Regions from separate parts of the Dehalobacter sp. genome, predicted to be linked through region 2. Evidence: riboswitches for the same ligand, from Rfam matches in the RefSeq annotation. Region 2 holds a riboswitch; the other holds the start of a gene.
What was found. A riboswitch is a leader RNA that binds a small molecule or an ion and turns the genes downstream of it on or off. The one in region 2 is predicted to bind thiamine pyrophosphate.
Positions count from the first base shown of each region.

Region 1 (5,172 bases), on a different contig from region 2:
CATAAGAGGCTTGGTTGATTTCTAGAGGAAATAACTGCATGTTTCGAAGCGCCCAGGAAATTTTGGGATCAAAATCGGTATCCAAAAACGGACTTTGTTCATTGACGATTTCATCCGCTTTAAAGCTGTAAAATCTCAGCAGCCAGTCCGCCTGATAGAGCCGGTGTTCTCTAAGCAAAGGCGGAGAAGTGGAAAGAGCAGGAAGATTTGGGCCCTCATTAACGGGAACATAGGCCGAGTAATAGACTCTTTTCAACTGAAAACGGTTGTAAAGGGTTTCTGTGGCTTTAATAATGGAAAGGTCACTGTCTTTGCTTGCCCCGACAATCATCTGGGTCGACTGTCCTGCCGGAACAAATTTTTGGACGTGTCGGAAGATCTTTCTTTCGGAAGCGTTTTGCGTCATTTGATTATTAATTTGATTCATCGGCGCAAATAGGACGGGCAGTGTCTTTTGCGGCGCCAGGAGTTTGAGGCTCTGCTCTGTAGGCTGTTCAATATTAATGCTCATCCTGTCGGCGAGTAATCCGGTCTTGTTGACCAGCGCCGGATCGGCGCCGGGAATCACTTTGACGTGTATATATCCGTAAAAGTGATATTCATGCCTCAGAATGTCAAGAACCTGATAAATCCTTTCCATGGTATGATTTGGACTGCGCTCAATCCCCGAGCTCAAAAAAAGACCTTCAATATAATTTCGCCTGTAGAATTGAATCGTCAGGTCGGCAACTTCCCTTGGCGTGAAACTGGCTCGCGGGATATCATTTTGATTACGGTTAATGCAATAATGACAGTTATAAATACAGTAGTTGGTCAGAAGAAGTTTTAAGAGTGAAACACAGCGGCCGTCGGCAGACCAGGTATGGCAGATGCCAAATGATTTGGAATTGCCGATACCGCCTTTATTTTGTTTATTTACCCCGCTTGAAGCACAGGAAACATCATACTTGGCTCCATCGGCGAGGACTGCAAGTCTTTCCAGGGTACTCATGCTCATCACCCCAATAAATTTTAGCAGAAACAGAACAGAAATGCAAACATATGTTCGATAATTCTGCATAATACGGGTTCGGAGATAGATAAGACAAAAATAAGAACAAAAAATAAAAAAAAAGATCGACTTGAAATCTATTTCAGAAAATACTATACTAGGTTCAATTATTCTAATCTTACCAGCTCAAAATTAAATAACTTAATTTCAGGGGTGCCGGATCGAGGCCGGCTGAGATAAAGACCCAATGATGTCTTTGACTCCTATAACCTGATCCAGGTAATGCTGGCGGAGGGAAGAAGTTTTGGAATACATGAGATGTTAGACGTACGTATAGTACGTACTGCAATGTTTTTAAGCAGACAAAACACAAATCTTTTTCCGATTTGTGTTTTTCGTTTTTCTGCTCAGAAATCGAGAAAGAAGGTATCCTATGAAAAAAGTATTAACAATTGCAGGCAGTGACACTTGTGGTGGAGCAGGAATTCAGGCTGATTTGAAGACTTTTGCTGCACATGGGGTTTATGGAATGAGTGTGATAACTGCTGTGACAGCACAGAATACCCAAGGGGTTATTGCTGTGCAGGATATTAAGCCGGAGATTATCGGGAAACAAATCGATGCAATTTTTGAAGACATTGAAGTAGATGCATTGAAAATCGGGATGGTATCGGTAAGCGAGACTATAGAAACGATTCGGGATAGATTAATTGAGCATAACGTCAAAAGGATTGTACTTGATCCGGTGATGATTTCGAAAAGCGGATATCCTTTACTGAAGGAAGATGCCAGAAAGGCTTTGATTACAAACCTACTGCCGCTTGCGACCATCGTTACTCCGAATATTCCTGAGGCTGAGACAATTACAGGAAGGCCGATCCTAAATCTTCGGGATGTGAAGGAAGCAGCAAAAATAATTTTATCCTTGGGACCCGCCTGTGTCTTGCTAAAAGGTGGACACTTGGAGGGAACGGCGACGGATATTCTGTTTGATGGAAAAGTATTTTCTGAATTTAAAGCGCCAAGGCTGAATACGAAAAATACCCATGGCACCGGTTGTACCCTTTCGGCTTCTATTGCTGCAAACCTGGCCAAGGACATGGAAATGACCAGGGCCGTAGAAGCAAGTAAAAAATATATTACGATGGCGATAGAGCATTCGTTGGAAATAGGTAAAGGGGTAGGCCCAACGCACCATTTTTACGAAATTTATAAGAAAGCGGGAATGATGGATGAGTGATTCTAAAATACCTGATAATAAAACACAAGGGGTTCCTTCTTTCAGCCATTTTATCCTCTGGTTTGGGGCAGCAGTTTCTATTGCTGAAATCTATACCGGGGCATTAATTGCTCCCCTTGGTTTCAGCAAAGGTGTTCAGGCTATTCTGCTGGGGCATTTGCTTGGCGTTGTTATTCTAGGTCTCACCGGAATAATCGGTGCAGAAAAAAGAATTTCGGCCATAGAATCTACCCGAATTTCTTTTGGAAAATACGGGTCTTATGGTTTTTCAGTTCTAAATATTTTGCAGCTTCTTGGCTGGACGGCTGTGATGATTATTGTGGGCGCTCGTTCAGTCAATGAAATCAGCAAGATTCTCTGGGGCTTTAATAACCAGCTATTATGGAGCATTTTTATCGGTTTACTAATTTGTCTCTGGATTGGGGTCGGGATAAAAAAGCTTAACAAAGTGAATGCTCTGGCCGTAGGACTGCTATTCATTCTGACAATTGTCTTAAGCACGATTGTCTTCAAAAATCCTGGTTTAGCTGTCCAGATTCCAGATGGAGAGCTTTCCTTTGGTGCAGCAGTAGAACTTAGCGTAATTATGCCGCTATCCTGGTTACCACTGATTTCAGATTATACCCGTTATTCAAAGAGCCGCAAGGGAGCTTTTTGGGGGAGTGCCGGCGGCTATTTTGTCGGGAGCAGCTGGATGTATGTCATCGGACTGGGAGCGGCTATTGTTGCCGGGAATTCTGATATTTCGGCAATTCTCCTATCTGCCAATCTTGGAATTGCAGCAATGGGAATTGTGGTTTTATCTACGGTGACGACGACCTTTCTTGATGCTTATTCAGCGGGAGTCAGTTATCTGAATATCTGGCCGAAAGCAAATGATAAAATAGCTGGTCTGGTCATGACATTTATCGGAACTGTACTTGCCGTCATTGTGCCCATGGAACAGTATGAGAACTTTCTTTATGCCATAGGTTCCGTTTTTGCTCCGCTTTTCGCAATTCTTTTAACGGAGTATTATATCTTCAGAAAAAAGGAGATCAAGGAAGATCAGGCTATCAATTGGCTAAACATGCTGATCTGGGTTATAGGCGTTGTACTTTATCAGCAGTTTGCGGCGAGCGGTTTTTTCTTAGGAAGTACCCTGCCTGTAATGGTGATAACAGCAATATTTTGTATTTTAGGTAAAGGGGTTGTCGGAAAATGGATATCATCAAAGAATGTGTAGAAGCTCTGAAAGAATTAAAAGAGCGAAGACCGCTGGTTCACAACATCACCAATTATGTTACGGTCAATGATTGCGCGAATATCATTCTCGCGCTCGGGGGCTCACCGGTGATGGCTGACGATATCAGTGAAGTTGAAGATATGGTGGCGATCGCTTCAAGCCTTGTGATTAATATGGGCACTTTGAGTGAAAGAACGGTTGGTTCCATGATCAAGGCAGGAAAGAGAGCCAACCAATTACACATACCTGTTATTTTTGATCCTGTAGGTGTAGGCGCTACGCCCTATCGCAATAAGGTTGCCCAAACACTGCTAAATGAAATTCATTTTGCCGTAATCAGAGGAAATATGTCCGAAATCAAGTGTTTAAACGGCTTGAACGTTCAAACCAAGGGAGTCGATTCCGTAACGGACGAAACGGGCGGGGTAGAAGTTGCCAAAGACTTAGCGGCTAGAATGAACTGTGTAGCAGCTGTTACCGGTAAAACGGATATTATTACAAATGGAAAAGCAGTATGCAGTATCGCAAATGGTCATCCGATCCTGGCGCATGTTACAGGTACCGGCTGTATGGCGACAGCGCTGGTCGGAACCTACTGCGGCGTGGTTGCAGATTCCTTTATAGCGGCCGCAGCGGGAGTAATGACGATGGGGCTTGCCGGAGAGCTAGCCCAAAGAACATTGCAAGATAAGGAAGGAATAGGCACTTTTAGGGTGAGACTTTTCGATAGTGTCTATAATCTGGGTGAAGATACGATAAGGAAAGAAGGGAGGATAAAATTGCTTGCCTAGCTTAAAATGGGACTACTCTCTTTATCTTGTTACTGATAGAAGCTATATCGGAGTTCGGGATTTGATCGTTTGTGTTCGGGAAGCAATTGAAGGTGGTGTCTCTCTTGTTCAGCTTCGGGAGAAAATCGCCCCGTCCCGGGAATTTTATGAAATGGCCGAGAAATTGAAAAGCCTGACTTCCCGTTACAATGTTCCGTTGATTATTAACGATCGTCTGGATATTGCCTTAGCCATCGATGCTGATGGTCTGCATCTGGGACAGGAAGATCTGCCGATTGCGGTAGCCAGAAAACACATTGGACAAGATAAAATCATTGGGATATCAGTCAGTAATGTTGCAGAAGCCATTCAAGCGGAAAAAGAGGGAGCGGACTATCTTGGAGTAGGGGCAATGTATGCAACAGGAACGAAGATCGATGCCAAACTTGTTTCGCTGGCAGTGCTGGAGAAGATAAAAAAAGCCGTCTCAATCCCTGTCGTAGCGATTGGCGGGATTAAGAAGGAAAATGCTGTGCGTACGATGGAAACCGGGATTGACGGAATATCCGTAGTTTCTGCTATCCTAGCGGCGCAAGACATTGAACAGGCAGCACGGGAATTAAAAAAATCATATCAAAAACAGACTAATTATACGAAAGGGGCTGTGCTGAAACTTAAATAGTTTCACACAGCTTCTTTGCTATTTTGATATAATATTGACCATTTATGCCGCATTGCAGTAACAGCAAAGCAGAAGAATAAAAAAAGGGGCATATTACCCCTTACATACCACCATTTTTCGCATATTATGTGCTATGCAATGTAATCCCCATTCCAGTTTGACCTGAGATGCACATCAGCTTGATGACTTTTTACGTCGCGTTTCAATCAGTACTAAAGCCACCAACAAAAGTAGTATTCAATTAGAGAAGAATCCCGCTGTTCG
Region 1 is NZ_JAPDHR010000015.1:280,438-285,609, forward strand. Features, by position in the region: gene OKX56_RS05945 (putative DNA modification/repair radical SAM protein) at 1-991, opposite strand, end outside; TPP riboswitch at 1,191-1,306, shown strand; gene thiD (bifunctional hydroxymethylpyrimidine kinase/phosphomethylpyrimidine kinase) at 1,425-2,231, shown strand; gene cytX (putative hydroxymethylpyrimidine transporter CytX) at 2,224-3,456, shown strand; gene thiM (hydroxyethylthiazole kinase) at 3,432-4,247, shown strand; gene thiE (thiamine phosphate synthase) at 4,240-4,908, shown strand.
Region 1: it holds a riboswitch for thiamine pyrophosphate, as region 2 does, so the genes downstream of both, thiD (bifunctional hydroxymethylpyrimidine kinase/phosphomethylpyrimidine kinase) here and OKX56_RS10465 (thiamine-binding protein) in region 2, are expected to answer to the same signal.

Region 2 (5,172 bases):
TCCAGACCCTTGATGGCCTCGACTGAAGAGATTTTTTTATCCTGGCGTCTGAGATCGCAGCCCAGCGTTACATTTTCCCGAAGAGTCCGCCACGGAAGAAGCAGGTCTTTTTGAAACATGTAGCCGACATGTCCTGGCATTCCGGTGATTTCTTGGTCATCGAGAAGGATTTGCCCCTGGTCGGGCTTTTCAATACCGGCGATAAGATTGCACAGCGTACTCTTGCCGGAACCGGAAGGCCCGATCAGGGAGACGAAAGAACCGCTCTCGATGGTCAGATTCAAATCCCGGAAAATCTCCATGGATTGACCGTTTTCGATATAGGTTTTCGAAAGGTTTTTTAAGGCAAGTGTCAAGGCGTCTGACCTCCGTTATCTGGTCGGAAGAAAATCATTGGTAAAAGCTTTGGATGAATCCATCATTTTGGTGACGAGCTTATTGTCATAGAGCCACTTGCTGTAGTTTTCCCAGACAGTTGCTTTCTGGACACCCCATTGTTTCGCATCGGCTTTGTACTGCGGGCTCAGCCAGGCCTGACTGCGTTTGATCATTTCCGGATCGGATTCAGGAGCGTATTTGATCAAGATTTCAGCTGATTCTTCCGGATTCCCAATTGCATATTCGTAGCCGGCACCGATTGCCTGCATCATTTTGCGGACAGTATCGGGGTTACTCTGAATCATTTCCTCGTTCGAGACAATGACCGGTGTGTAATAATCGAGGGCAGGGTCGATATCTTTCAGCCAGATCATATTAAGTTCCTGTCCTCTGATTTCAGCCTGGATACCTGTCCAACCATAGAAAATCCAGGTCAGATCAATATTGCTATTCAAAGAGGCCAACTGATCGGTTTCCCCGATATTGACCATGTTGATTTTGCTGAAGTCGGCATTTTCTTTTTGCATCAGCGCTGTAAGGATCGCGGTTTCCGAAGGCAACCCCCAGCCGCCGTATGTTTTTCCTTCAAAATCCTTGGCTGTCAGGATATTCTTGCTTCTCAGCGAGACAAAACCAGAGGTGTTGTGTTGAATGATAGTTGCCAGAGAGACAAGTGGCAAGTCACTGAGGCGGGCAGATGTAACCTGTTCCTGTGCACTGATACCAAAATCTACCTTTCCGGTTGCAACAAGCTGCTCGAGTGTTCCTTGGCTCGATGGGTTGACAATGTTGACTTCGAGTCCCTGGTCTTTGAAATAGCCTTTATCCTGAGCAACAAATAGCCCGGTATGATTCGTATTCGGTGTCCAGTCCAGCATAAGCGTTAGTTTAACCGGCTGGTTATTCTGGACGGAGTTCTGTTCAGCCTGTTTGCTGCAACCCGAAAGAGTCACAGTGAGAATCAGAAGGAGCACAATAAACGTAACCAATATCTTTTTCGTTTTCATTTCTATACCTCACTTGTATTTTTTGGGGGGCGAAGGAACGTATCTTTTCTCCTTGTTTACGGGGACGAAAGATACGTCCCTGGGTCAGCTTGTCCGTCTGTATCGGGAATACCAGGGAAGCAGTAGCCTGGTCAGAATAATAATGATTGCATAATAAAAGAAGCTGAGAGCAGTGATTGCAATGATTGCTGCAAATACTCTGTCGGTAAGGAAATTATTCGAAGAACGCAGCAGATAGACACCGAGCCCTTGGCTTGCTCCAAGCCATTCACTGATGACAGCCGTCATGACACTGTAGGCAGCAGCAATTTTCAAGCCTGAAAACAGTGCCGGCATAGCGTGAGGCCAACGGATTAGGGAGAATACCTGCCATTTGGATGCGCCCATGCTTTGCAGCAGATGCAGAAGATCTAAATCGCTTAATTCAAGGCCTTCAAGCAAACTGATCGCGATCGGAAAAAAACAGACCAGAACGACAATCAAGATTTTAGGCAGTACCCCATACCCCAGCCAGAGCAACAGCAGCGGTGCGACCGCTATCAAGGGGATCGTCTGGGAAATGATCAGAAATGGGTAAAACACCCGCCGAGACAGCGGAAACAGCGTCATTAGTGTGCTGACCGTCATGCCCAGAGCAACAGCGAGCCCTAAGCCCAACGTCGTCTCAATGATCGTTGCTTTGGTATGGCCCCAGATCACGTCCTTCGTATTCCAGAGAGCTTTCCCGATCTGAGAAGGAGAGGGAAGAAGCCAGCGGGGGATGCTGAAGTAATTTACCGTAAGCTGCCAGACTGCCAGCAGCACAACCAAAAAGAAAAGGGCAGGGGCATACCTCAGCAGTACAGCCGGTGGTCGGAATCTCCGGCTATTGTTTTTCAGCAATGGGAATCCCTTCTTTTCAGCGGTACTTGGCAATTTTCTCATTGATCGTGGAACCCTGGGGTACATAGTCAATTTTTACATTGGTCATTACCCTGGAAGCCCCGGCTTTGATACAAGCCTCCATAGCATCTTTGATGACCTGCCAGATTTCATCAGGCTCTCCTTCAAGTGCTGTTTCCATCGGACCGACTTCGTAGGGAAGGCCGCTTTGGGCGACAACTTTGATTGCTTCATCAACAACCGGATAGATTCTGGATTCCTCAACTTTTGGAATGACCTGAAAGGCCATTGTTATCTTCGCCAAAATACATTTCTCCTTCACGTATTTTATAGATTACTGTCCGTGACTTTGTAAATAATAAGACACTGCTTATCAACCATGACCGACAAACAAAAAACGCTGCAAAGGCAGCGCAGTTATTAAAGTTTTTTATTATTACTACGCTGGCATTACCCAGATCAGTTTTAAGGGTCGGATACGTGATATCCCTCTCAGCCAGCATCCCCAGCTCCCCATACTATTAAATTAGTTTTATCCTACCATAGTTGAAAATCATTAGCAATAGTGTTTTAGATTACTGTTTGCTTTTCATCAGATCATTTGCTTCTCAGGTGAGATATTCTAGATAGTTCTTAAATTGGACAATTTGGGCTAATTATCATATGATAGTACTGACCATATACTGGGCAAGATGGTACAAGGAGAGAGAAAATGGATTTTGCAGGCAAAGATAAATCAGAATACGTCAAGGAAACGTTTAACGCGATTGCCGGGAAATATGATCTAATGAATTCCCTGATGAGTATGGGGATGGATAACGCCTGGCGGGCCAAAGCAGTCAGGATTGTCGAGGCTAAACCCGGAATGAAGATGATTGACCTGTGCTGCGGAACCGGCAAGCTTACCAGAGAAATTGCCGTCGCCGTCGGGGATTCCGGCAGAGTCACCGGAGTCGATTTTTCAGAGGAAATGCTGGTTGTGGGCCGGAAAAATATTGAAAATGACCGTTACAAAGCGAGTATTGAGCTTTTGCAGGGCAATGCGATGAGCTTGCCTTTTACCGACAACAGTTTTGACGGAGCGACCGTTGGCTGGGGGCTCAGGAATCTTCCTGATCTGCGCCGCGGAATCCGGGAAATGATCCGTGTTGTCAAACCTGGTTCGATGGTTGTATCTCTGGATATGGGAAAACCGACTATACCGGTTTTCAAACAGTTTTACTGGCTGTATTTTGAGAAGATCGTCCCGTGGCTGGGAAAAATCCACGGCGGAAAACAAAAAGAATACACGTATCTTTATGATTCAGCCTGTGAGTTTGAATCTCAGCGTCAGCTCACCCTGATCTTTGCTGAATGCGGACTTCAGGATACGGGATATAAAAATCTTGTCGGCGGTGTTGTGGCGATCGTGTATGGCCGAAAACCAAAATGAATCAAACAAATAGAATAAAAATAAGGAATTCAATTATAAACAACAATAATAGCAGTAAATAACGTAATAAAATTATCCCCGGGTCAACCGAGGATAATTTTATTTTTACAGCAAAAGATAGTATAGATAATCATTTTTCTTTAATTAAAATCAACGTTTTACAAAGGGATTATTTACTGACATAATTCATTGGTTTCAGTGAAAAACTAGTGGAAATATTAAAACGGAGGTGTTTTTTATATGCGGGTCATGGATATTATGTCAACAGATGTAAGCTGGGTGGACCCAGCAGCCAAAGTTACGGATATCGCTAAAATTATGAGAGATAAAGATATTGGTGCTGTTCCGGTCGTTCAGGCCGGCAAAGTATTGGGAATTATTACAGACCGGGATATTGTTCTGAGGGTCATCGCTTCGAACAAGGATGTCAACCAGATGACGGCCGAGCAGTGCATGACGGTAGATCCAATCTGTATCGATGGCACGCAGGATATCGATACTGTTGCTGAAACCATGGCTGAATACCAGGTAAAACGTCTTCCTGTGCTGAACAAGGGGCAAATTATTGGGGTCATTGCGTTAGGTGACCTCGCGATTGAAAATATTCATATCAATGAGGCTGGAGAGGCTTTAAACGGGATATCGCGAGGCATCAGCCATTAATGCCAGATAGGAAAGATACTTCAATCATAAATGGGATATGCTTTACAATGGCATATCCCATTACATATTTTATGGAGGTTTTATGAGTGAAAACAAAATATCATTTTTAAGCGGCTCTTTTTTATGGTTTGGTGCTGCAATTTTCTCAGGCAGTTACGATGTGGTGGAAATTCAATAAATAGATACTGTCAGACAAAATCCAAAAGTATGAATTGAGATACATGTACCATAAAAGATTGTGTAATGTTACAGCTAAAGCAGTTCTAAAGATGCAATCAATGATCCGGATATATTTGAACATAAAATTTCTAAAAATCATTTCATACTAAATTTAAAAAAATGTATATTTGGTATAGTTGCTTGTATACACAAATTTTTATGGAGGATGATCTGAAGTGGTGGATTTGAAAGTCCTGACTCAAGCGATGTCCGATTTGGACGAAGACGTGCTAAACAAGGCCATTGATGAAGTACTAAGTAAAGACGACAATGCCGCAGAAGCTCAAGAAGTTGTTAAAGCTTGTCAGCAAGGTATGACACTCGTAGGTGAACGCTATGATTCGGGCGAGTACTTTATTGGAGATTTGGTCTTCGCCGGGGAAGTGTTGCAAAGTGTAATGGACAAGCTCAAACCGGCTTTAAGTGCAGGTTCCTCAGCAAAAGGCGGAAAGATTGTTTTAGCTACAGTCTTTGGAGATATTCATGACATAGGCAAAAATATTTTCAGATCCGTGGCTGAAGCCGCGAGTTTTGAGGTGATCGACCTGGGGATCAATGTTCCGGTTAACCAGATCGTGGACAAGGTAAAAG
Region 2 is NZ_JAPDHR010000037.1:3,461-8,632, forward strand. Features, by position in the region: gene OKX56_RS10450 (ABC transporter ATP-binding protein) at 1-356, opposite strand, end outside; gene OKX56_RS10455 (ABC transporter substrate-binding protein) at 372-1,385, opposite strand; gene OKX56_RS10460 (ABC transporter permease) at 1,470-2,267, opposite strand; gene OKX56_RS10465 (thiamine-binding protein) at 2,284-2,571, opposite strand; TPP riboswitch at 2,687-2,793, opposite strand; gene OKX56_RS10470 (demethylmenaquinone methyltransferase) at 2,980-3,699, shown strand; gene OKX56_RS10475 (CBS domain-containing protein) at 3,940-4,362, shown strand; gene OKX56_RS10480 (cobalamin B12-binding domain-containing protein) at 4,758-5,172, shown strand, end outside.